Regions from separate parts of the Bacillus sp. mrc49 genome, predicted to be linked through region 2. Evidence: a T-box and tRNA genes for the amino acid it is inferred to sense, from the RefSeq annotation. Region 2 holds a T-box; the other holds one or more tRNA genes.
The links. The T-box of region 2 lies ahead of thrS (threonine--tRNA ligase). A T-box ahead of a tRNA ligase gene usually reads a tRNA of that ligase, here a tRNA-Thr.
Positions count from the first base shown of each region.

Region 1: it encodes a tRNA-Thr, which carries the amino acid that the T-box ahead of thrS (threonine--tRNA ligase) is inferred to sense. The anticodon was not compared.

Region 1 covers NZ_PHNG01000754.1:2,575-13,586, forward strand. The annotation lists gene CVN76_RS22275 (TauD/TfdA dioxygenase family protein) at 1-851, shown strand, start outside; gene clpP (ATP-dependent Clp endopeptidase proteolytic subunit ClpP) at 1,211-1,795, opposite strand; gene CVN76_RS22285 (sigma-70 family RNA polymerase sigma factor) at 1,826-2,533, opposite strand; gene CVN76_RS22295 (MMPL family transporter) at 3,213-5,435, opposite strand; gene CVN76_RS22300 (TetR/AcrR family transcriptional regulator) at 5,572-6,192, shown strand; gene CVN76_RS22305 (hypothetical protein) at 6,819-7,529, shown strand; tRNA gene CVN76_RS22310 (tRNA-Leu) at 8,307-8,387, opposite strand; gene CVN76_RS31185 (hypothetical protein) at 8,677-8,871, opposite strand; tRNA gene CVN76_RS22315 (tRNA-Leu) at 9,117-9,197, opposite strand; tRNA gene CVN76_RS22320 (tRNA-Cys) at 9,206-9,279, opposite strand; tRNA gene CVN76_RS22325 (tRNA-Gly) at 9,287-9,361, opposite strand; tRNA gene CVN76_RS22330 (tRNA-Gln) at 9,365-9,439, opposite strand; tRNA gene CVN76_RS22335 (tRNA-His) at 9,478-9,553, opposite strand; tRNA gene CVN76_RS22340 (tRNA-Trp) at 9,571-9,644, opposite strand; tRNA gene CVN76_RS22345 (tRNA-Tyr) at 9,652-9,735, opposite strand; tRNA gene CVN76_RS22350 (tRNA-Thr) at 9,752-9,827, opposite strand; tRNA gene CVN76_RS22355 (tRNA-Phe) at 9,835-9,910, opposite strand; tRNA gene CVN76_RS22360 (tRNA-Asp) at 9,923-9,998, opposite strand; tRNA gene CVN76_RS22365 (tRNA-Met) at 10,004-10,077, opposite strand; tRNA gene CVN76_RS22370 (tRNA-Val) at 10,179-10,254, opposite strand; tRNA gene CVN76_RS22375 (tRNA-Glu) at 10,270-10,344, opposite strand; tRNA gene CVN76_RS22380 (tRNA-Ser) at 10,354-10,445, opposite strand; tRNA gene CVN76_RS22385 (tRNA-Asn) at 10,451-10,525, opposite strand; rRNA gene rrf (5S ribosomal RNA) at 10,535-10,650, opposite strand; partial or broken rRNA gene CVN76_RS22395 (23S ribosomal RNA) at 10,771-11,012, opposite strand, start outside.
Region 2 covers NZ_PHNG01000691.1:719-11,730, reverse strand. The annotation lists gene CVN76_RS14305 (CoA transferase subunit A) at 1-330, shown strand, start outside; gene CVN76_RS14300 (3-oxoacid CoA-transferase subunit B) at 348-995, shown strand; gene CVN76_RS14295 (peptidoglycan-binding protein) at 1,160-2,062, shown strand; gene CVN76_RS14290 (GNAT family N-acetyltransferase) at 2,239-2,754, opposite strand; gene CVN76_RS14285 (sigma-54 interaction domain-containing protein) at 2,874-4,355, shown strand; gene ablA (lysine 2,3-aminomutase) at 4,573-6,003, shown strand; gene CVN76_RS14275 (YokU family protein) at 6,006-6,272, shown strand; gene CVN76_RS14270 (DUF7010 family protein) at 6,410-7,051, shown strand; gene CVN76_RS14265 (Type 1 glutamine amidotransferase-like domain-containing protein) at 7,089-7,715, opposite strand; gene CVN76_RS14260 (hypothetical protein) at 7,747-8,022, opposite strand; T-box leader at 8,176-8,396, shown strand; T-box leader at 8,427-8,650, shown strand; gene thrS (threonine--tRNA ligase) at 8,710-10,617, shown strand; gene CVN76_RS14250 (LysE family transporter) at 10,745-11,012, opposite strand, start outside.

The DNA of each region.
Region 1 (11,012 bases), on a different contig from region 2:
CAGGTCGGATCGGTGCGGAAATTCATGGAGTGCAATTAAGTGGTGACTTGGATTTAAATATATTCAGCGAAATCAAGCAAGCGCTGAACGATCATAAAGTCGTTTTCTTCAAAGGACAAAATCATTTGGATGATGCCTCCCAAGAGGCATTTGCCAAGCTCCTCGGTGAGCCCTATGCCCATCCTACGGTACCGGTCAAAAACGATACGAACTATATATTCGAACTTGATTCCGCACAGGGTGCCAAAGCGAACCAGTGGCATACCGATGTCACTTTCGTCCCAGAGGTTCCCAAATATTCGATTTTAAGAGGTGTAACCATCCCGAAAGTTGGCGGAGATACAGTCTGGGCCAATACTAATAAGGCGTACGAAGACCTGCCGGATGGATTGAGACATTTAGCGGACGAACTATGGGCCATCCATACAAATGAATATGATTATGCCCAATTCAAGCAAGTCGAAAATACAACGGACGAGGTCAAAAAGAAATACCGGGAAATATTCGAATCGACCATTTATAAAACGCGGCATCCAGTCGTCCACGTGCACGCCGAAACTGGGAAAAGACATTTATTGCTAGGTGGCTTTGCCGGAAGAGTGGAAGGTTATACAACAAGTGAGTCTGAACGATTACTAAGTATCTTTGATTCATACGTAACCCGTCTGGAAAATACCGTGCGCTGGCAATGGAGTGAAGGTGACGTGGCCATATGGGACAACCTAGCCACACAGCATTATGCCATCGCCGATTATGAAGACCAGCACCGTGTCGTCCGCCGTGTGACAGTAGGAAAAGAAATCCCGGTAAATAAGGAGAACGAATCCAGCAGACTGCTTAATAAGAAATAACGCCCCTAACTTCTGAGTACCTTACTTACTAGAGAAAGCATAACGTGCTTTTTCCTGCTTTCAAGATATTGTTCACCGCTGGCACTCCCTTATCCAGAATTGTCCGGGTGAAAAAATCGTTCTGAAAGAAAGGCTCTTTAAGATTGTTGGTTTTACTGTTGATTGGCGCGAAGGTGCGAGCCACAGGTAAAGACCTCACAGGGGATAACCCCGAAGAGGCTCACACACCCTCTGAAAAGCTGAGCATCGGAGGGGAAATCGACCACACCTCCTTACTTGGTGATTAGCAACAAAATATGCGAAATCAACCTATGGAAAAAGGGTTTCGGCATGAGCGCCCCGAAACCCTTTTTCCCAAATTAACGATCCTGAACGATTATTTCATCGATTATTCCGTAATCCCTCGCCTCATCAGCGCTTAAGAAGTAATCACGATCAGTATCCTTCGCCACCTTAGCGATAGGCTGACCCGTCCTTTCCGAAATGATTTGATTGATATGGTCCTTTAGCTTCAAGATTCTCCGGGCCGAAATTTCAATTTCCGTGGCTTGCCCCCTTGCCCCTCCAAGCGGCTGATGAAGCATGATTTCGCTATTCGGCAATGCACACCGCTTTCCCTTCGTACCTGCCAGCAAAAGCATGGCGCCGAATGAGGCAGCCATTCCCGTACATACAGTCCGGATATCAGGCTTTATATACTGCATCGTATCATATATGGCAAAACCGGCACTAGTCGATCCCCCCGGGCTATTGATGAAAATGGTGATTTCTTTATCAGGTGCGTCAGCCGCCAAGAATAACAATTGGGCGACGACACTGTTGGCTAAATGATCGGTGATTTCTTCGCCAATCATGATGATGCGATCTTTTAACAGTCGGGAATAAATATCGTACGAGCGTTCACCCTTGCCGGATTGCTCAATTACATATGGAATGGTAGTCATATCTCTTCTTCCTCCTAACAAAATGATTGGCTATGCAGCCAGTGAGAGTGTGTTTGAAGGAGTGAAGCATGGTTTGAAATGCAGCGATCGATCCATCGATCTAGGAATCATCGATTGACTGTTCAGCGATTTGAAAGATGGGATGCTTCTAATGAGGATATCAGGATTTTGCTGCTGCAATGCCTGTGTCATCAGTGATATCAGCCTTTGCTCCTCCTCATACTCCCAATCATCCACGGCGGACAACTTACGCTCCTCCGCATCATTGTCCAAACGTTTTTTGACACGGTTCAAGATTGCCTTTACCGCCGATTCCGTCGTGTTCAAATAATCCGCGATTTCCTTGGAGCGATAAAGAAATCCTTCCTTTAATAAAAACACGACAGCTTGCTTCGGGGTAAGGGATTTTATCATATACTCCACCGTTTCAAACGAATTTTCTCCAATTGCCCCTTGCATATCGTTATCCTGCAATTCGCCTAAAGCTTCCTTTTTTCTTTTTCGGATCGTATCGATCCAGGAATGGCGGGCTATCGTCTTCAATAAAGCAGGTGTTAGCCCCTTCTTCTTCCCATAGACCCGCATTGCCTTCATGATCGTGTCCTGTGCCAAGTCATCACCATCCCAACTATTTTGCGTCAAGAATCGGCAAAACCGAAGCAATTCAGGATATACCTCATCTAAGGCCATGTTGTTATCCTTTATTTCATGACTTTCTTCCCTCAACTTCTTTATCATTTTTCTCACTCCTTCAACACCCTCTATCCTCTAAACGTTTCAGAAAGAGAAAAAGATACGGGGGCACTAAAATTTTCATCGGATGAATTTCCATTAATATTCTATTCCATTCTTACCAGGAGATTTCCTTTCATACTAAAACCTTTCCCTCAAATGTTCAGTTGTAACGGTAAACCTAATGGTAAATCCTCTTTCCTGCACCGATCCCTGGTTTCCTCCCTGCATGCATTTCCTCCGGCGCTTGCGCCTGCGGGGTCTACCGTAGAGGTCCCTTTCCCGCAGGAGTATCGCCGGCCAAATCCACTCTGCGTGAAAAGGAGATGCAAATTCTTTTTGCCCATCTTGTTTTCGAACTGTTTTTTATCGCATATGTATGCTTCTTTAATATTGGTTGCTTCCACGTTTTTGAACTAGGAGTTTAGGCGATCGTTACACCCGGAGCATTCTTGACCGTCCTCTCTACCCATTCCTTATAACCGCTTCAATCCCGATGATAAATCAAAAAGGTTTCGGAATGAAAGCATTCCGAAACCTTTTAATCGACATTTTGATGGTTCAGAGCGAATTACTCCAAACACTGTTTTATTGAATCCATTTTTTTGCAGTATTTGATGTTTTGGGGTCATTGATAAGGTGCCAAAATGTCTCTTTTGCAGCACAGAATATCCATATCCTCCTGTTAATTCTCTTTTCCTTTTACCATTTTGACTTTAGCTGGCCAAAAAGCAAATCTTCCGCAAACGGTAGTGATGGCCGGTACCAGAAATGGTCGGACTATGAAGGTATCCAGAAGAATCCCTAAAGCCGTGATAATTCCGAACTGCACAAGAACTTGAATCGGTAATGTCGCTAGCACGGCAAAGGTGGCCGCCAATATAATACCGGCTGAAGTAATGACCCCGCTCGTTTCACTCACGCCCTCTTTAATGGCCTGCTTCAACGGCATATAGTTCTTTTTCTTCCAAATGCTCGAGATCATGAAGATGTTATAGTCCTCTCCAAGAGCAACCAAGAATACGAAAGCATATAAAGGAATGGCTCCCTGTATAGCATCAGCACCCATTATATTATGGATGATAAGCCACCCTAGTCCTAATGCTGCACTGTAAGATAAGATAACCGTGCCAACTAGGTAAAGCATAGCTACAATGGAACGTAAGTATGCCAATAACAGGATGGAGATAAAGACAATAATCAATGGAACAATGAGATCGTTGTCCTTATTACTAGTTATCATGGTGTCATATTGAGTCGCTGTTTGCCCACCAATCCAGACCTTGGATTTCACGGAAGGAACATTAGCTTCCGCCAATGCATTCTCTGCTGCATCCCTCAATTCTGGAATAGCTTCCATCGCTTTTGTACTGTAGGGATTAACATTGAATTTAACATCATATACTTTTAGATCTTCATTGTCCGCACCGCTTTGGGGTTTAGACACTGTACTGACAAGGTCATGTTTCTTTAACTCTTTTTCAAGGTCTACCGATTTTCCGTCTGTATCGATTACCACTTGAGCCGGAGCTAATTCACCAGGCGAGTATGCGTCAGAAATGACCTTGAACCCTTCCCTTGATGGCATGTCTTCTGGAAAAGAAGATAATACATCATAGGTGTATTTGATTTGACTTGAGTATACCGACATTGCTCCAAAGAAGATCACACATGCTATGATGATCGTCCAAGGTTTGGTTGTCACGATATTACCGACCCAAGTTCCAAAGCGGCTCTTTCCTTTTTTTGCAGGAACCGGTTTTCCTTTCTTTGCAGCCCTCTCTTTTTCCATTTCAGGAGTACGTGGAATGAAAGGATAAAACGAACCTCTTCCCATAACGGATAGTAGTGCTGGAATGAGAGTCAAGCTTGCTATGCCCATAATAAAGATGGACAAGCTAAATGGAATGGCAAAACGGTGGTAAGCCCCATATTCTGCTACAATTAAGACGAGAAGAGAAATGACCACAGTAATTCCACTCATAGCTATGGCACCCGAGGCATCTTTAAACGCATGTATAAGTGCTTTTCGTTTATCATTTACCTTCAGAAGCTCATCACGATAATGAGAAATTAAAAATAAACAATAATCTGTTCCTGCTCCAAACAATAAGACGGTCATAATGGATATGGATTGGGCATCAACGGTAATCCAACCTTTATCCGCTAAAAAACCTAGAATAGGACTAAGCAGCATATAAGCAAATCCTACACCGATTAAAGGAATAATAGCCAAGATTGGGGAACGATAAATAATAAGAAGCAGTACTAAGACAAGCACAACCGTAGCTATCAGTAACGAAACATCCGCTCCTTCAAATAGACTTGTTGCATCTACTTGAATCCCTGCTGGGCCTGTGAAACGTGTACTCAGTTTATTATTTTCATCTATACTTACATTGAAAGGGTTATACGAAACCTGCTTTTTCACTTGTTCTTTGATGTCATCTAAATTTCCCTTTAAGACTTCGGTATCAACACTTTCTTTGAAAAAAATAGGTTGCACTAGCGTTGTTCCATCTTTTGAAACCATTTGTTGCAGTGCTGATACAGGCATTTTATGCAGAGGAGGTGTTGACGATTGATCTTCTAACGGATCTTTCTCTAAATGTTCAGCCATTTGTTGGACTGCTTTCAGATCCTCTTCCGTTAATCCCGATTCATTGTGCCACGTAAGCAATGCAGGTATCCCTGAGGAATTTGGAAATTGTTTCTTAACTAACTTATCTGCTTCCACAGAAGGTGAATCTTCACTCAGATTTGGGGCATTATTAACTTCTGAGTCATTTACTGCGGGCCAAGCAATGGTTAAAGCTGCCGTTAGAACAACCCATATGCCAATGACAACCCAGCGACTAACCCTACCAGTCATATATGAGCTGAAGGTTGTTAGTATAGATTTTTTCATCTGAATTCCCTCGTTTCCAATTTGGTTTGTTTCTATTAGAATATACATATATCATACGATTAATTATATATACCAGAAGGTTAATTAATCAACTAATTTCATTTGGAAAATTAATTCAACCAGAAGGAGGTTTCATATGCATAATCATAATATCCAGAAGAAAAAACCGGGACGACCCAAAATGACGAATGACTCGAATATAACAAGAGATCAAATTCTACAAACTGCATCCTTCCTATTCATGACATATGGATATGAAGGCGTTTCAATGGAACAAGTTGCCGATGCCAGCAATGTTACAAAAGCAAGCGTCTATTACTATTTTAAAAATAAGGCAACTTTATTCACCATCGCAGTATCAAGCATGTTCCGCCGCATAAAAATACAGACAGATAAACTGCTGAACAGTTCCAATGGATTGAAGCACAGATTATACGAAGTAACGTTCGAGCATTTAATTAGGCCACATATAGATTTTGAAACATTACTGCAGGAGGCTTCCCTTTCCCTTACAGAAGAACATATCCAAGAGATCCGCACAGCAGAAAACGAGGTTCATCAAGCACTGGAGAACATATTCAAGCAAGCAATGGAAAATGGGGAGATAGTAGTCAAAAATCCATTATTGCTCGCCCATGCCTTTTCTACAGTTACCATGATTCGAAACAAAAAAGAATTAATAATTGAATTGGGCGGACCAGAAAAAACGGCGCAAGCTCTAGTAGATCTATTTTGGGTAGGAATCGGGCCAAAATGAATCTATGATCGATGCATAGACTCCCAATGCAATGATGTCGTATCTAAAAAAATAGAGAACCGGTCCGCCATAGGCAGCTTGATTTGGCGGGCTCCTTTTTTGCGTTTTTTCTCGTATCTTCCTCCATCCTCGCAAAATTCCCCATCAGGAGAATGATCTCCATTAAGCGAGGCTGAGGATAGCCATTTCTGTTAGTTAGGGGTCACCCATGCCGTTTCCTTGATGAGCCTTTGCCTAGAGGAATGTTCACGCTTAATTTCTTCTGTAGTAACTACTGGCGTTCGAATTCCACCTAATAGGTTTGTACCGCCTGGAGCTTAATGGAAAAAGCGGATGCACTTTCACCAATGCCGAAGGATGATCAGGGTTTTGCTAATGAAGTCCAACGAATCAATCATGTACTCCCCGCATCTTATCACCTGTTATATGCGTTAAATCGTTGCTCCTGTGGTGTTGCCCATGACTCAAAGTAACGGATGAACTATTTCCATTGGAATTAGTAAGTAAGACCACATATTGTGGTCTCTTTTGTTCGTACAAAGTTAGCATTAATCCTTAACCAAGTAGTCAGGTCTTATGTCCAATCACACTTAATCCTTTCCCATATATTAAATAAAAAAAAGGAGATGAGAAATGTGAGTAGTGATAAAGATAAAAATAAAATTAAAGTAAAACTGAAAAATAAAAATAAATATAAAGACAAAAGTACAAATTCCTCAAGAAATTCTAATGATGATCCTTTAAAGGAAGAAGTAGCTCCATCATTTAGATACGAGGAATGCGTTGATCGTGCCTTTCGAATTCCTATTTTCTTAAGCACAACAAATACATTAAATCCAATACAACAGCAGTTTCAAGACCGCCTTATTTTCGAGATTGAGAACGCTCTGCTTTTTCCACGTACTTTGCCTATAAGTGAACAATATCCAGAAAACATTTTAACAAGTATCCGCCGGTTGGTTTCATCAAGCTATGGAATGTTGGCAATCAACTTTCGTCGATTTCTCGTTGAGGTTACCGATACTAATGTAGGGCAGCCTTCATCATCCCCTCCGTTCTGGGAAGGCTCAACTTTTTTACAAATTGAACCCTCGATGGCTTTTCAATTTGGACTGCCCATATTATTAGTAAGGGAAGATAATACTGACCAAAATATCGGAATTTGGGCAGGGGGAATCACTCCACTCAACACATTCATCGTTTGGGATTCTGAAAATGAATCTGTTGAGGAATTCTTTAGTAGTGTTCAATGGAGAGAAGCCTTTGCCAATTGGTGTGCAGAGGTAAGGAACGGATATTATAATCAGACAGAACCTAAATTCAAATACAGATGTTAGTACACAGGGGAAATTTGATTGAAGTTCTCTTCTTCTAAGCATCGGTATCATAATGAATATGTATATTTCAACACTAAATCAGCTCTGCCGATTGCCTCCAGTCGAGCTGACTTTTTAGTGCGAAGACATCTTGTGACGAAGACTGCCACAAAAGAACGTTTACCTGCGTGCTGCTCTTATAAGACAAAAGTTAACTCAAAATATCCAAACTTATAGGCCATTCCTTAAGGATTGAACTATTTTAGATTGTGCTCCTTTCTTTTATAGCAATAGATATAATAAAAATACAGTCTGTTAGGGGTAAAACGGTAAAACTAGGATACCAGCAGGAACAAAAAGCTTACAAGACATATATAATCCTAACCGCCTGAAAAATAGTGAACTTATCCGATCGATACAACAGCCTCTTCAAAGGAAAGACTCAGACAAATGAATGACAGCTGCAAGAACCTGATCATGCATAGTAGCTAATAGTGCTCCCTCTGGAGAGCAACTTAATTTAAAAATCGGCTTTTATATAGTTGATGTCCTTAAGTCATTTCAACTGATCTTATTTTTGACATTCATCTCCAATTCACCTTTGATTGCAATAACGAATATCAAAATTGGCCATTCCTCCCGCCTCGGAAACGTATGGCAGGACTGTCACCTTCCATTCGTTTTTTAATTATCACAACATAGAAGGAACGTTCTCTTAGTATTTGTAGAGTAACAAAAAAGGCCCTACACAATTAAGTGTAAGGCCTTCTTCCAACAGCACTCCTGGCTGTTTCATGATACCGGTGGCCGGGGTCGAACCGGCACTCCAGAGGAACACGATTTTGAGTCGTGCGCGTCTGCCAATTCCGCCACACCGGCATGATTGTTGGAGTTTACAATAGTTTTAGTCAATGCTAATTATGTAATTGTCCATACGATTAATAAATACCCTTTAATTAAAATAATATACTATTATATATTTGTCAATTAATAAATTAACTCTTTTAAAAAAAGACACTCCTGAATAGGTCCTACCACGATTGCTATATTGGATTATTATTATTATTTTCGCCACTTAATTTTATTATAGTTCCAGCCTTAAGCTAGTTAAATGACCTTCTTCCTCAAAAAATCTATCGCCCACGTTTACCTTATATGCATAAGTAATCTACGAACGGTCATCAATACCAATAATATAAACCTCTACATCTTTAACAGCTAAAATATCGCCTGAGGTTACCACATCATCATTTGTTGAAGTGATAGCGATTTTTTCATTACGGAAAAACATTCTAGGTTCTGCGTTTCTCCCATCAATTCTTGGCCGTATCTCTACTTTAAATAAATCAGTTTGTTCAGGCACTTAATCAACGTATATGCCAAACCTTTAGTCTCACTAATTTGGTATACCACCGCTTGTTACATAATACTTTGCAAGTGTATCTCTAAAAGCATGTATGGATGTTTTACCGACTCCTCTACGCTTATTATAACGAGCAGTAGCTTGTTTACACGATTAGCATTCTGCTTTAGTCGGTTAAACACAAAAAAGTCAATGCTTAGAGACAATCTCAGCATTGACTTATAAGGGTTTAACCCTTTAGATGATACCGGTGGCCGGGGTCGAACCGGCACTCCAGAGGAACACGATTTTGAGTCGTGCGCGTCTGCCAATTCCGCCACACCGGCATGATTGTTGGAGGCGGCAACCGGAATCGAACCGGTGGTAAAGGTTTTGCAGACCTCTGCCTTACCGCTTGGCTATGCCGCCAACGTTTTGGAGCGAAAGACGGGATTCGAACCCGCGACCCCAACCTTGGCAAGGTTGTATTCTACCACTGAACTACTTTCGCATATGGCTGGGCTAGAAGGGATCGAACCTTCGCATGACGGAATCAAAATCCGTTGCCTTACCGCTTGGCTATAGCCCATTAACGTTGTTTTCATTATAGCACATTTTAAAGAAAAATGGGGCGACTGATGGGAATCGAACCCACGAATGCCTGAACCACAATCAGGTGCGTTAACCACTTCGCCACAACCGCCATGATAAGATTGAAATTGGCAGGGGTAGTAGGACTCGAACCCACACTGGAGGTTTTGGAGACCTCTGTTCTACCTTTAAACTATACCCCTAAAGAGATGGTGGAGGGGGGCAGATTCGAACTGCCGAACCCTAAGGAGCGGATTTACAGTCCGCCGCGTTTAGCCACTTCGCTACCCCTCCGCATATGGATGAAACATGGTGCCGGCAAGAGGACTTGAACCCCCAACCTACTGATTACAAGTCAGTTGCTCTACCAGTTGAGCTACACCGGCACTACTATGGTGGCTCAGGACGGAATCGAACCGCCGACACAAGGATTTTCAGTCCTTTGCTCTACCGACTGAGCTACTGAGCCAAACTTTAAAAATGGCGGTCCCGACGGGAATCGAACCCGCGATCTCCTGCGTGACAGGCAGGCATGTTAACCGCTACACCACGGGACCATAGATTGCGGGGACAGGATTTGAACCTGCGACCTTCGGGTTATGAGCCCGACGAGCTACCGGACTGCTCCACCCCGCGACGGTAATAATGTTTCTATTCAAGAATCAAGTTTTCGTGTGAATTGTTTCTGTGGAATGATGACCAACCACTACCTGAAACAACCTGACCTTATGTAAAAATGGTGGAGGATGACGGGATCGAACCGCCGACCCTCTGCTTGTAAGGCAGATGCTCTCCCAGCTGAGCTAATCCTCCAATATGTTGCCGAAATGGTGACCCGTACGGGATTCGAACCCGTGTTACCGCCGTGAAAGGGCGGTGTCTTAACCGCTTGACCAACGGGCCAGGTATAAATGGCGGAGAGCAAGGGATTTGAACCCTTGAGACAGGGTTACCCGTCTACACGATTTCCAATCGTGCTCCTTCGGCCACTCGGACAGCTCTCCATTTATGGCTCCGCAGGTAGGACTCGAACCTACGACCGTTCGGTTAACAGCCGAATGCTCTACCACTGAGCTACTGCGGAACAATATAAGCTTGGCGACGTCCTACTCTCACAGGGGGAGACCCCCAACTACCATCGGCGCTGAAGAGCTTAACTGCCGTGTTCGGAATGGGAACGGGTGTGACCTCTTCGCTATCGTCACCAAACATTGTTTGCGTTTTTTCAAGACATATATTATTATAACGTCTTTTCGAGAAAATGCAAGAAGAAATTTTCATTCCTTCAAAACTAGATAATAAGAAGGTATTTCATTTTTTTCAGAAGCGTTGGTTAAGTCCTCGATCTATTAGTATCAGTCAGCTCCACATGTCGCCACGCTTCCACCTCTGACCTATCAACCTGATCATCTTTCAGGGATCTTACTAGCTTGCGCCATGGGAAATCTCATCTTGAGGGGGGCTTCATGCTTAGATGCTTTCAGCACTTATCCCGTCCGCACGTAGCTACCCAGCTATGCCTTTGGCAAGACAACTGGTACACCAGCGGTGCGTCCATCCCGGTCCTCTCG
Region 2 (11,012 bases):
GTGGGAACGGAAGTCGCCAAAGGAAAGGAACATAAAGAGTTCGATGGCCGCACATACATCATGGAAAAAGGGATCGTCGGGGATTTTGCCTTTGTCAAAGCTTGGAAAGCGGATCATTTCGGTAACCTCGTATATCGAAAAACAGCAAGGAATTTCAATCCTGTCGTTGCCACAGCGGGGAAAGTCACGATCGTCGAAGTGGAAGAGGTTGTGGGCACAGGGGAGCTTGATCCGGATGAAATCCATACTTCAGGAGTTTATGTACAAAAAGTGCTTGTAGGAAATGACTATGTAAAACGTATTGAAAAACTTACAACTGCTAACGCATAAAAAGGAGGAGTATTCAAATGACAAGACAACTGATTTTAGAACGGGCCGTTAAGGAAATCCAAGATGGTATGTGTGTGAATTTAGGGATCGGGATGCCGACCTTGATTGCCAATATGATCCCAAATGACTTCAATGTCATGCTTCAATCGGAAAATGGCTTACTCGGAATCGGACCCTACCCACAAAAGGATGAAGTCGATCCGGATTTGATCAATGCAGGGAAAGAAACGGTAACCGCCAAAGCGGGGGCATCCTTTTTTGATAGCGCTGAATCGTTCGCGATGATCCGCGGCGGCCATATCGACCTAGCGATATTAGGCGGCATGGAGGTTTCCGAAACTGGGGATTTGGCGAACTGGATGATTCCTGGCAAGATGGTCAAAGGAATGGGAGGCGCGATGGACCTCGTCCAAGGCGCGAAACGCATCGTTGTCATCATGGACCATGTGAATAAGCATGGTGAATCCAAAGTGAAAAAGAGCTGTACATTGCCATTGACAGGAGAAAAGGTCGTCCACTGCCTGATTACCGAATTGGCTGTTTTCCATTTTTCCGAAGCGGGAATGGAATTGATTGAATTGCAAAATGGCGTAACACTTGATGAAGTGAAAAGCAAAACAGAGGCTGACTTCACCATAAGTCCCTCTATTGAAATCAGGGCATAAGATTAATAAGAACTATTAGACTATTTCCATTCGCAACCAGGCGAATGGAAGTGGTCTATTTTTTGTTGCACCTCTTTTGTTTCATGACTCCTCATGCTACTTTTCCGTTAAAAAGGCTTATATAAAGGGTGATGGAAACGTAAAAAGGAGGGATGGCATTGAACGTGGAATTACGAACATTATTGGATCGATCAGTGAAGAAGATGGGTATAGGGATGGATGCAGTAGTGAAGGCATCAGCATTGGAGATGATCGAACGTGCTTATACAGAAGGGATCGCTGTACAAATAAGCGCAGGTTACCGCTCTTTGGAAGAGCAAGCCGCGCTTTATGGTCAAGGACGAATCTACAGTTACAATGGAAAAAATTATAGTGATCCGGCTAAGCCTGTTGTGACGAACGCTAAGCCAGGCCAATCTTATCATAATTTTGGACTGGCCATCGATTTCTTCCTTGTGAGTGATGATGGCAGGAAAGCGATCTGGACGGTGGATTCAAGGTGGCAGCGTGTGGCTGCGATAGGTAAAAAGTTAGGATTCGAATGGGGCGGAGATTGGCGTACATTCAAGGATTATCCCCACTTGCAAATGACGGGGGGCTTAACCTACACACAATTACAAGCAGGGAAGAAACCGCATCTTACCAACCGATTCAAAACAACAAAGGGCAGTAAAGGAGATAGCCAAATCATTTCCATTCAGGAAACAGTAAATAGCCGCTATAAAACGAATCTGGCGGTCGATGGTTTTTTCGGCTCCAAAACTCGATCAGCTCTTTTAAAAGGAGTACAAACGGAGCTTAATAAGCAATATAATCATAGACTTGCGGTCGATGGAAAATGGGGGCCAAAAACCAAGTCTGCGATGGTCACATTGAGTATAGGAGCTACGGGCCCTATCACATGGATACTGCAAGCAGCACTCTATATGAAAGGATTCGATCCCGGGCCACTTGACGCACGATTCGGCAGCAAAACCGAGGCGGCATTATCCAAATTTCAAAAAGCAAGCAGCATTTCTGGGGATAACCAAGCCAACAAAGAAACATGGAATAAATTGCTTGCTTGATAGAGTATGATCTTGGCGGATAGGATGGTAAACCCATCCTGCCCGCCTGAAGGCTAATTCGTCCCAGCCCAAGAATAATTCGTCCTATTCGGGAATCATTCGACTTTCCCGGGAAATAAATTCACCTAAACCTAACAGAATTCGACTTTTCCCACTGGAAAACAGCCGCTATTGTTTCATTCAAGCTCCAAGCACCAATCATGGCATTGCATGAGGCTCCCTGGCGGATATTCGAATTCACATTCGGAGATGAGATTGAAATCAAGCTTGCGGCAAAGGGCATTGGATGCGGCGTTATGGACGGATGGAAATGCGTGAATGGAGCTGTATTTGCGTTCGTCCTTGAGTTTGGCGATGACAGCCCTGACGGCTTGTGATGCAATGCCTTTCCCCTGGAAAGAGTGGAGGACACTCCAGCCGATTTCATACACATTTTCATCGTTCCAGACGGTTTGCCAGTAGCCTACGGAACCAACAGCTTCGTCCTTTGGCAGGATGATGCTGAACATGCATCCCCTGTTTCCGATTTCAAGGTATCGTTTGTGGCGTTTTTGGATTTGTTCTGCACTCTCTGGACCACCAAGATGCTCCATCATTTTCGGTTCATTGAGTTGAAAAAGTAAATCAAGATCCTTCTCTTCCCAAGGTTTAATTTCTAATTTGGTTTCATTCCTTTTTAAAATACCATTCACCCCTTTTATTTATAAGTTTCCCTGTAGAAAGGGAAACTCCTTTCTTCTCTTCAGAAGCTTTATCATTTCTATGATTCTATTTACCATTAAATGATATAATTTACAGGTAATTCTATCAAGTGACAGAGAACGGAGATGAAGAAATGAAATCTTCAGTCAATCAGTTTTCCACGCAATTTGAATGGATATTGAATGTGATAAATGTGGGTGTCCATATCGTGAACAAAGATGGGGATACGGTTTTTTATAATGAAATGATGGCACATATCGATGGGCTGGCTCGCGAACAGGTGCTCGGGAAGAATATTTTTCAGCTTTATCCATCCTTGACCGATGAGTCGAGTACGCTGCAGGCGGCGTTGGACAAGGGCATCGAAACGAATGAGTCGATTCAAACGTATGTGAATGTAAAGGAGAAAAAGATAACGTCGATCAATAGTACATATCCACTATATGAGGATGGCGAGATCATCGGGGCAGTGGAGATCGCCAAAGACATTACCAAGGTTATGAACATGTATGATCAAATCGTCGATTTACGCTCCCAGCTTGCCGAGACCTATAAGAAAAATAAGTACTTCGAAGGGACGGCGACTTATCATTTCAGTGATTTGATCGGGAGCAGTCCCGTTTTTCAAGAAGCGATATCATTGGCCAAAAAATCGGCCCGCAGCCATTCCCCGGTCATGATTTATGGACCGACGGGAACGGGGAAGGAATTGGTAGCGCAAAGTATCCATAATGTAAGTGCCCATCGCCATCAGCCATTCATTGCACAAAACTGTGCGGCCGTCCCAAAGGAATTAATGGAAGGTCTGTTGTTTGGCACGACGAAAGGGGCTTTCACGGGAGCAGTGGATCGACTCGGGATTTTTGAACAGGCCAATGGCGGTACGCTGTTTCTTGATGAATTGAATAGCCTCGATCCTGGATTGCAGGCGAAATTGCTGCGGGTGCTGCAGGAGGGTGAGGTGCGCCGCGTCGGAGGAGCGCAGGAGCAAAAAATTAATGTGAAGATTATTGCGGCGATGAACATTTCTCCAGAAGAAGCGCTAGAGAGGGGAATCATTCGCTCCGATTTGTTTTTTCGCCTGAATGTCGTGACGATCGCCATGCCTTCTCTTAAGGAGCGTAAAACAGATATAGCGGAAATCGCCAATCACTTTATTCAGAAGTTCAACAAATCATTTTTTTCAGACGTGCGCGGGATCAGTCAGAAGGCGATGAATCGGCTTCTTCAGTATCCATGGCCCGGAAACATTCGTGAACTGGGCCATGCCATCGAATTGGCCTTTAACGTCATGGATACTGGAGAGGATATGATTGATGAGCATCACCTCCCGGCCTATCTTTTTCCTTCAGGCAAATACACTCCCCCCAGTGCACCGAGCCTGCCGCCCATATTAACGGACAAGATGGATTTACCTGTCGTCCTTGAAGAACTGGAAAAGGAAATGATCATCAATATGTTCCGAAAATACAACGGGAATATCAGCAAAACGGCTGAGTCCCTCAATATTACCAGACAAGGATTACAATATAAGTTAAATAAGTACAAGATTGAAAAGGTGTATGCGGCGGAATGGAAGGAATCAAGATGATAGAAATGAAGGTAAAGTATTTTGTATGAGATGCAAAGAATTTGGCTGCAAAATATTGGGCGTTTAGAAAAGAATTTTGCGGCCCGCACGCCCGCATTCCCCTCTTATTCTGATGTTTTCCTTCTCAAAAGAGTTGGCATCATTCTTGCGAGAGTATATCGATAAGTTCTTAGAATAAGGGGAGGGGATTTTTAACATGAACATGATGGGAATGGAAATAAAACATAAAGAGTACCTTGGCGGGCGCAGGCATTATAATGATATCGAGCTTTGGAAGGACGTCAAGGAAGAGCAGTGGAACGATTGGATCTGGCAATTGACCAATACGATCAAAACCTTGGATGATTTGAAAAAGGTCGTCAATCTGACTCCGGAGGAAGAGGAAGGAGTCCGGATCTCGACTCAGACGATTCCTTTGAATATAACGCCCTATTATGCTTCTTTGATGAATCCTGATGATCCTCGCTGTCCAATTCGTTTACAGTCGGTACCGCTCTCGGCAGAAATGAACAAGACGAGATATGATTTGGAGGATCCGCTCCATGAGGATGAGGATTCACCAGTTCCAGGCTTGACGCATCGGTATCCGGACAGGGTGCTGTTCCTCGTTACGAACCAGTGCTCGATGTACTGCCGATATTGCACGCGCCGCCGTTTTTCAGGCCAGGTGGGAATGGGCGTTCCTAAGAAGCAATTGGATGGAGCGATCGAATATATAAGAAATACACCGGAAGTGAGGGACGTGCTGATTTCCGGAGGGGACGGCTTGCTGATCAATGATAAGATCCTCGAATACGTATTGAGCAACTTACGCGCCATCCCGCATGTGGAGATCATTCGGATCGGTACACGGGCCCCGGTCGTTTTTCCGCAGCGGATTACGGAAAATTTATGCAATATTCTGAAGAAATACCATCCGATTTGGTTAAACACCCATTTCAATCATTCGCTTGAACTGACCGATGAAGCGAAAAAGGCTTGCGATATGCTGTCCATGGCAGGCGTCCCGCTCGGTAATCAGGCGGTCATCCTCGCTGGCATCAACGATAGTGTCCATATCATGAAAAAGCTGATGCATGACTGTGTCATGGCAAGGGTAAGGCCTTACTACATTTATCAATGCGATCTATCCGAAGGGATTGGCCATTTCCGGGCCCCGGTTTCAAAAGGATTGGAAATCATTGAAGCGCTCCGTGGCCATACATCGGGATATGCGGTGCCGACCTTTGTGGTGGATGCGCCTGGCGGCGGAGGTAAGATAGCCCTGACTCCGAATTACCTTCTATCCCAAAGCCCGGATAAGGTCGTATTGCGGAACTTCGAAGGTGTCATCACGAGCTATCCGGAGCCTAAGAATTATGTTTCCGGCAGTGCCGACGCGTATTTTGATGAAGTGTATGGCACCGAAGACCGAAAAGCAGCCGTGGGGATATCCGCGCTCATGACGGACGAAAAATTCAATTTGGTGCCAGAGGGCTTGCGCCGTCTTGATAAGAGAAAGGCATATGAAAATGCGGCAGAGCATGCCTCATTGAAGGACCGTCGCGATAAACGGGATGAAATGAAGGAGAAATTGAGGAAAGCGCAAGAAAAAAAGAATGCCCTGGCCCAAAGTGAACCGGTGAAGCCGGAAGGCAAGGAGGGATGAAGATGGACTGCTTATGGTGCAATGCCCCTAACGTAGAAGAAAGTGAAAAGAAGGACTGTTTCTGGATCATGCCCGATGGGAAGCGATCGATAAAGCTCCTGCAGGTTCCCGCCATAAACTGCCCGGAATGTGGGATATATGTGTCCGATCATATGAATCAGAAGGTGGATGAGGCCTTAGCCATACATGATCTGAGTCAATATCCTGACGAGTTCGCCTATGATCAGCTTCTTGTGGCGCCAGTCAAGCAACTATTCAATTGGAAATGAAATCGCGGGAGAAGCGGATGATAGCCATCCCTTCTCCCGTAATACTATCGACGGACCCGCGATCATATCTCCCTTTCGCTTGCTTTTTAGGTATATGGATCATGAATAATCGGCTAATTTCCACAGTATGATGGATTATGTATGATATTACTGAAGATGAAAGGAAGCGGATGATGCAAACGAAAGAAGCATATCGCGGTACAGGAATTGGGGTCATTTTCATGGCGTTCTTCGGTACGCTGTGGGCAGGTATCGGTGTAATGGGATTGCAAGAATGGGGATTTCCGTACGTGGAACTCGCCGCCATACTGGTTGGATTCATCCTGCTTATCGGAGGCATTTCACTGTTACATGCGGCACAAGAAATGCCGCATCAAATTACAGGGAAGCTGAAGCGAATCCGATTCTGGTTCAATATCGTCTTCATCGCCGAAGGTTTGCTGATCGTGGCTGCCATAGCCATCTGTAACGCGAACGATCAAACCGATCTTATACCTGGCGTCATCGCCATTATCGTGGGCCTGCATTTCTTACCCCTGGCATCGCTTTTTCAAATCAAGCTATACTATTTGACTGGAATGCTGCTCTGCTCATTGGCACTTATCACGTTACTGGCCGCTCCAAGCACCTTCATGCTTGGAGGTCATGAAATTACTGCCAAATTATCACTGCTCGGCTTTGGCTGCGCCCTAATCTTGTGGTCCACTGGACTTACCTTAATGCTCCGTGTGAAGAATGCAAAGGGATTGGTTGGACACACCGAAGACCATCCAAGCTGAATAACTTCTCAAGAATTTTTCCAAGCAACTCCTTCACTCAGGGAAAGCGTGCACCATCTTGGAACGAGTATATATCATTCACCACTTTATAGAGTTCGCCGTTCTTTGTGAAAAGGGCACTTCCATCTGGAATGGCATATATTTTTCGTTCAGTTGAAAGGGGAAGCAATTCTCCATCTATCTTATCTTCGTAATGGACTTCAACGCTAAACTCAACTAATGCCAAGCCTTTGATCATTATCGTTTCTGGATAGTCTTTATCTTTCGTCATAATGCAATCCGTGCAGATGGCTAACGAACCCGCACTATATCCAATCAATAAGCCATTAAAGTTTTTCAAGATCGGTGTAAGGCCTTTATTTTCCATGACAGTGATCAATCGTTCTGGCCTGCCGCCAATAAAATAAAGAGCATCATATCCTTTTATGGCTTGTTTCATCTCTTGTTCCGAAAGGTTTTCTCTCAATAAGTCAACACTAGCATGTTCCATGATGGAAAAGGCTTTCTTGACGGTTGCCAGCCAGCCTTCATACCTGGAATCATCGGTTGCAAACGGGATTATTAAAATCTTGGCATTGGGCTTCATCATGTTTGAAAGTTCCAGGTACACTTCAGCTAATTCGGAATTCGCGTGATTGCCGCCGCCAATGAAACAAATGTCCATCTATGGATCGCCTCCCAGTCGTTAGAGTTAGTTAATTTCTCATCCATGTTAACAGCCTGATGATTTGAAAGGGGTCATTCCAAACCAGGATGAAGCTTAAAAGAAAGAACGCGGCGACAGCCAAAAATTTCGTCTTTCCTTTTTCATTTTTGAACATGGCCGCGAAACTTAATAGCATGCCGAGTAATAATGCCCCGAATCCGAAGACCATTAAAAAATCGAAGGCTTCTTTGCTGACAAACGAAAAGCCAAATGCTGCGGCACCCATCACGGCGAATCCGATCGACCAGCTGCTTAAATTTTTCATGGGACCCTCCTTTTTTTACTAATTATACCAATTGATAGAGTGCTAGGATAGGGATTATTCATTTGGTAAAAGTAATATTTTTTGGAATAAAATGTTGTAACTTTCAGGGATTGGTTGTAATATGTATAACAATATAAAAATCGATTTGCAATAGCATAAGCCATGATGAGGACAACAATCATTTTTACGGTCTTAAGAGAGGGAAGGATAGCTGCGAACTTCCTGGCTTAGGAAAATGATTTACCGCCTTTGAGCTTTTATTGGTGAACGAGAGTAACCGATATCGTCTAAGCTACGTTACAAGCTCCAGAGCCATAAGTGAAAATACTTATGGGAAATTGGGTGGAATCACGGGTAACGCACTCGTCCCTTGCTTAGGGATGAGTGCGTTTTTTGTTTATAAAACCATTGCGATGAAAAGGACAATAATCATTTTTACGGTTTTCAGAGAGGGAAGGGCAGCTGCGAACTTCCTGGCTTAGGAAAATGATTTACCGCCTTTGAGCTATATCAGTGAACTTTTAGTAGCTGATATCGTCTAAGCTGCGTTACAAGCTCCAGAGCCATAAGTGTTTTCTTGCTTATGGGAAATTGGGTGGAACCACGAGTAAACGCACTCGTCCCTTGCTTAGGGATGAGTGCGTTTTTTTATTATTCTAAAGGGGTGTTCATGTAATGGATGAAAAAATGATCAAAATCCGATTCCCGGATGGGAAGCAGAAGGAATACCCGATGGGTACGACAGTGGGAAGCGTGGCAGGCTCCATCAGCTCAAGCTTAAGGAAAAAGGCAGTTGCAGGAAAGCTCGATAAGCAATTGGTTGATCTACGTTTCCAATTGAATGAAGACGCTGAACTTTCGATTTTAACACTTGATTCGGAGGAAGGACTGCACGTTTTGCGGCACACTTCGGCGCATATTTTGGCCCAAGCGGTGAAGAGACTTCATGGTACGGCGCAACTGGGCATGGGTCCGGTCATCGAGGATGGGTTTTACTATGATTTTAAGCTCGATCATCCTTTGAGTGCAGAGAGTCTGCAAGCCATTGAAAAAGAGATGGAAAAAATCATAGACGAAAATCTGGAAATAAAAAGGAGGGAGGTATCTTATGAAGAAGCGGTGAAGCTATTCGAAAGTCAAGGAGAGTCATTCAAGCTGGATATTGCGAGGAACATCCCGAACGGTGAAAAACTAACGATTTATCAACAAGGGGAGTTTATTGACCTTTGCCGCGGACCGCATCTTCCTTCGACATCTTTGGTAAAAGCATTCAAGTTGACACGTGTTTCAGGTGCCTATTGGCGGGGAGACAAACGAAATGAAGTTCTTCAACGAGTATATGGGGTCGCCTTCGGAAGGAAAAAAGATTTACAAGATCACTTGCATTTTATGGAAGAAGCAGCCAAGCGCGATCACCGGAAATTAGGGAAGCAGCTCGAACTATTCATGTTTTCCGAGGAAGCCCCTGGAATGCCGTTTTATTTACCGAAAGGACAAATCATCAGGAATGAGTTGGAGAAGTTCTCGCGTGAGCTCCAGGGCGCTGCTGATTACGACGAGGTTCGCACGCCGTTCATGATGAATCAGCGGTTATGGGAAAGGTCGGGCCACTGGGATCACTATCATGAAAATATGTACTTTACTGAGGTCGATGAGACAAAATTCGCGATGAAGCCGATGAATTGCCCGGGTCATATGCTTTTATTCAAAAATAAGCGTTATTCCTACAGGGATTTACCCATCCGGATGGCCGAGTTCGGTCAAGTCCATCGCCATGAGTATAGTGGATCATTGAACGGCATGCTTCGGGTCCGGACATTTTGCCAGGACGATGCCCACCTATTCGTTCGCCAGGATCAAATCGAGGGGGAAATCAAGCAGGTGTTTCAACTGATTGACGAAGTGTATCGTACATTTGGATTCGAATATTCCGTGGAGCTCTCGACTCGACCAGAGGATTCATTGGGAGATGACTCCCTCTGGGATGCCTCTGAAGCAGCATTGAAAAATGTGCTCTCAGATATCGGCATACCTTATCAATTAAATGAAGGCGACGGAGCATTTTACGGGCCGAAAATTGATTTTCATATTAAGGATGCATTAAAACGGAGCCATCAATGTGCAACCATTCAACTTGATTTTCAAATGCCGGAAAAATTCGATTTGACTTACATCGATGAAGAAAATGAAAAAGTCCGCCCCGTCGTCATCCATCGTGCGATTTATGGCTCGATTGATCGTTTTTTTGGTATCCTGATTGAGCATTTTGCCGGGGCTTTCCCGGTATGGCTTGCCCCGGTACAGGTTCAACTCATCCCTGTCTCGCATGTTCATATTCCTTTTTGCCATAAACTCCAAAAACAGCTGAAAGGACTCGGCATAAGGGTGACAACAGACGAACGAAACGAAAAGCTGGGATATAAAATCAGGGAAGCCCAGATGGGAAAAATTCCATATATGCTTGTCCTTGGCGATAAAGAAGAGCAGGAAAATCAAGTCAACGTCCGGAAATACGGCGAGCAAAATTATGAATCAAGTTCAATAGATGCATTCATCAACAAACTGCTCCAACAAATAAAAATACGCAGCAACTAGGTACGAGTAAAGCATCCAAATTGCATCAAACCTTCGAGAAAAGTTCCAACTTCCGTCAAAGCGCCCCCCTGTTGATGGTAAAAGCCTCTGCCCAGGGGCTTTTTTTATCGCCTGGGAGGTGTTTCATTTATGTAAATAGTACTTTTGCGGCCTGAATGGCAAAGTATATGCCGATTCCGATAAGGGATAGCCCGGAGATGACGGATATGCCAACAAGGATGGGTTTGGATAAAAAACGTCTGAAGCTGCTGGAGATGATGGCCATTGTGGTATCCCAGGCTAAGAGGCCGAGAAGGATGCCTGAGCTGTATAGAAGTATGTGATGAAAGTCGTATTTAGTCGTGGTGTTTGCCAGGATCGAGCCGTAAATACCGAGCCAGAACAAAATGGATAAA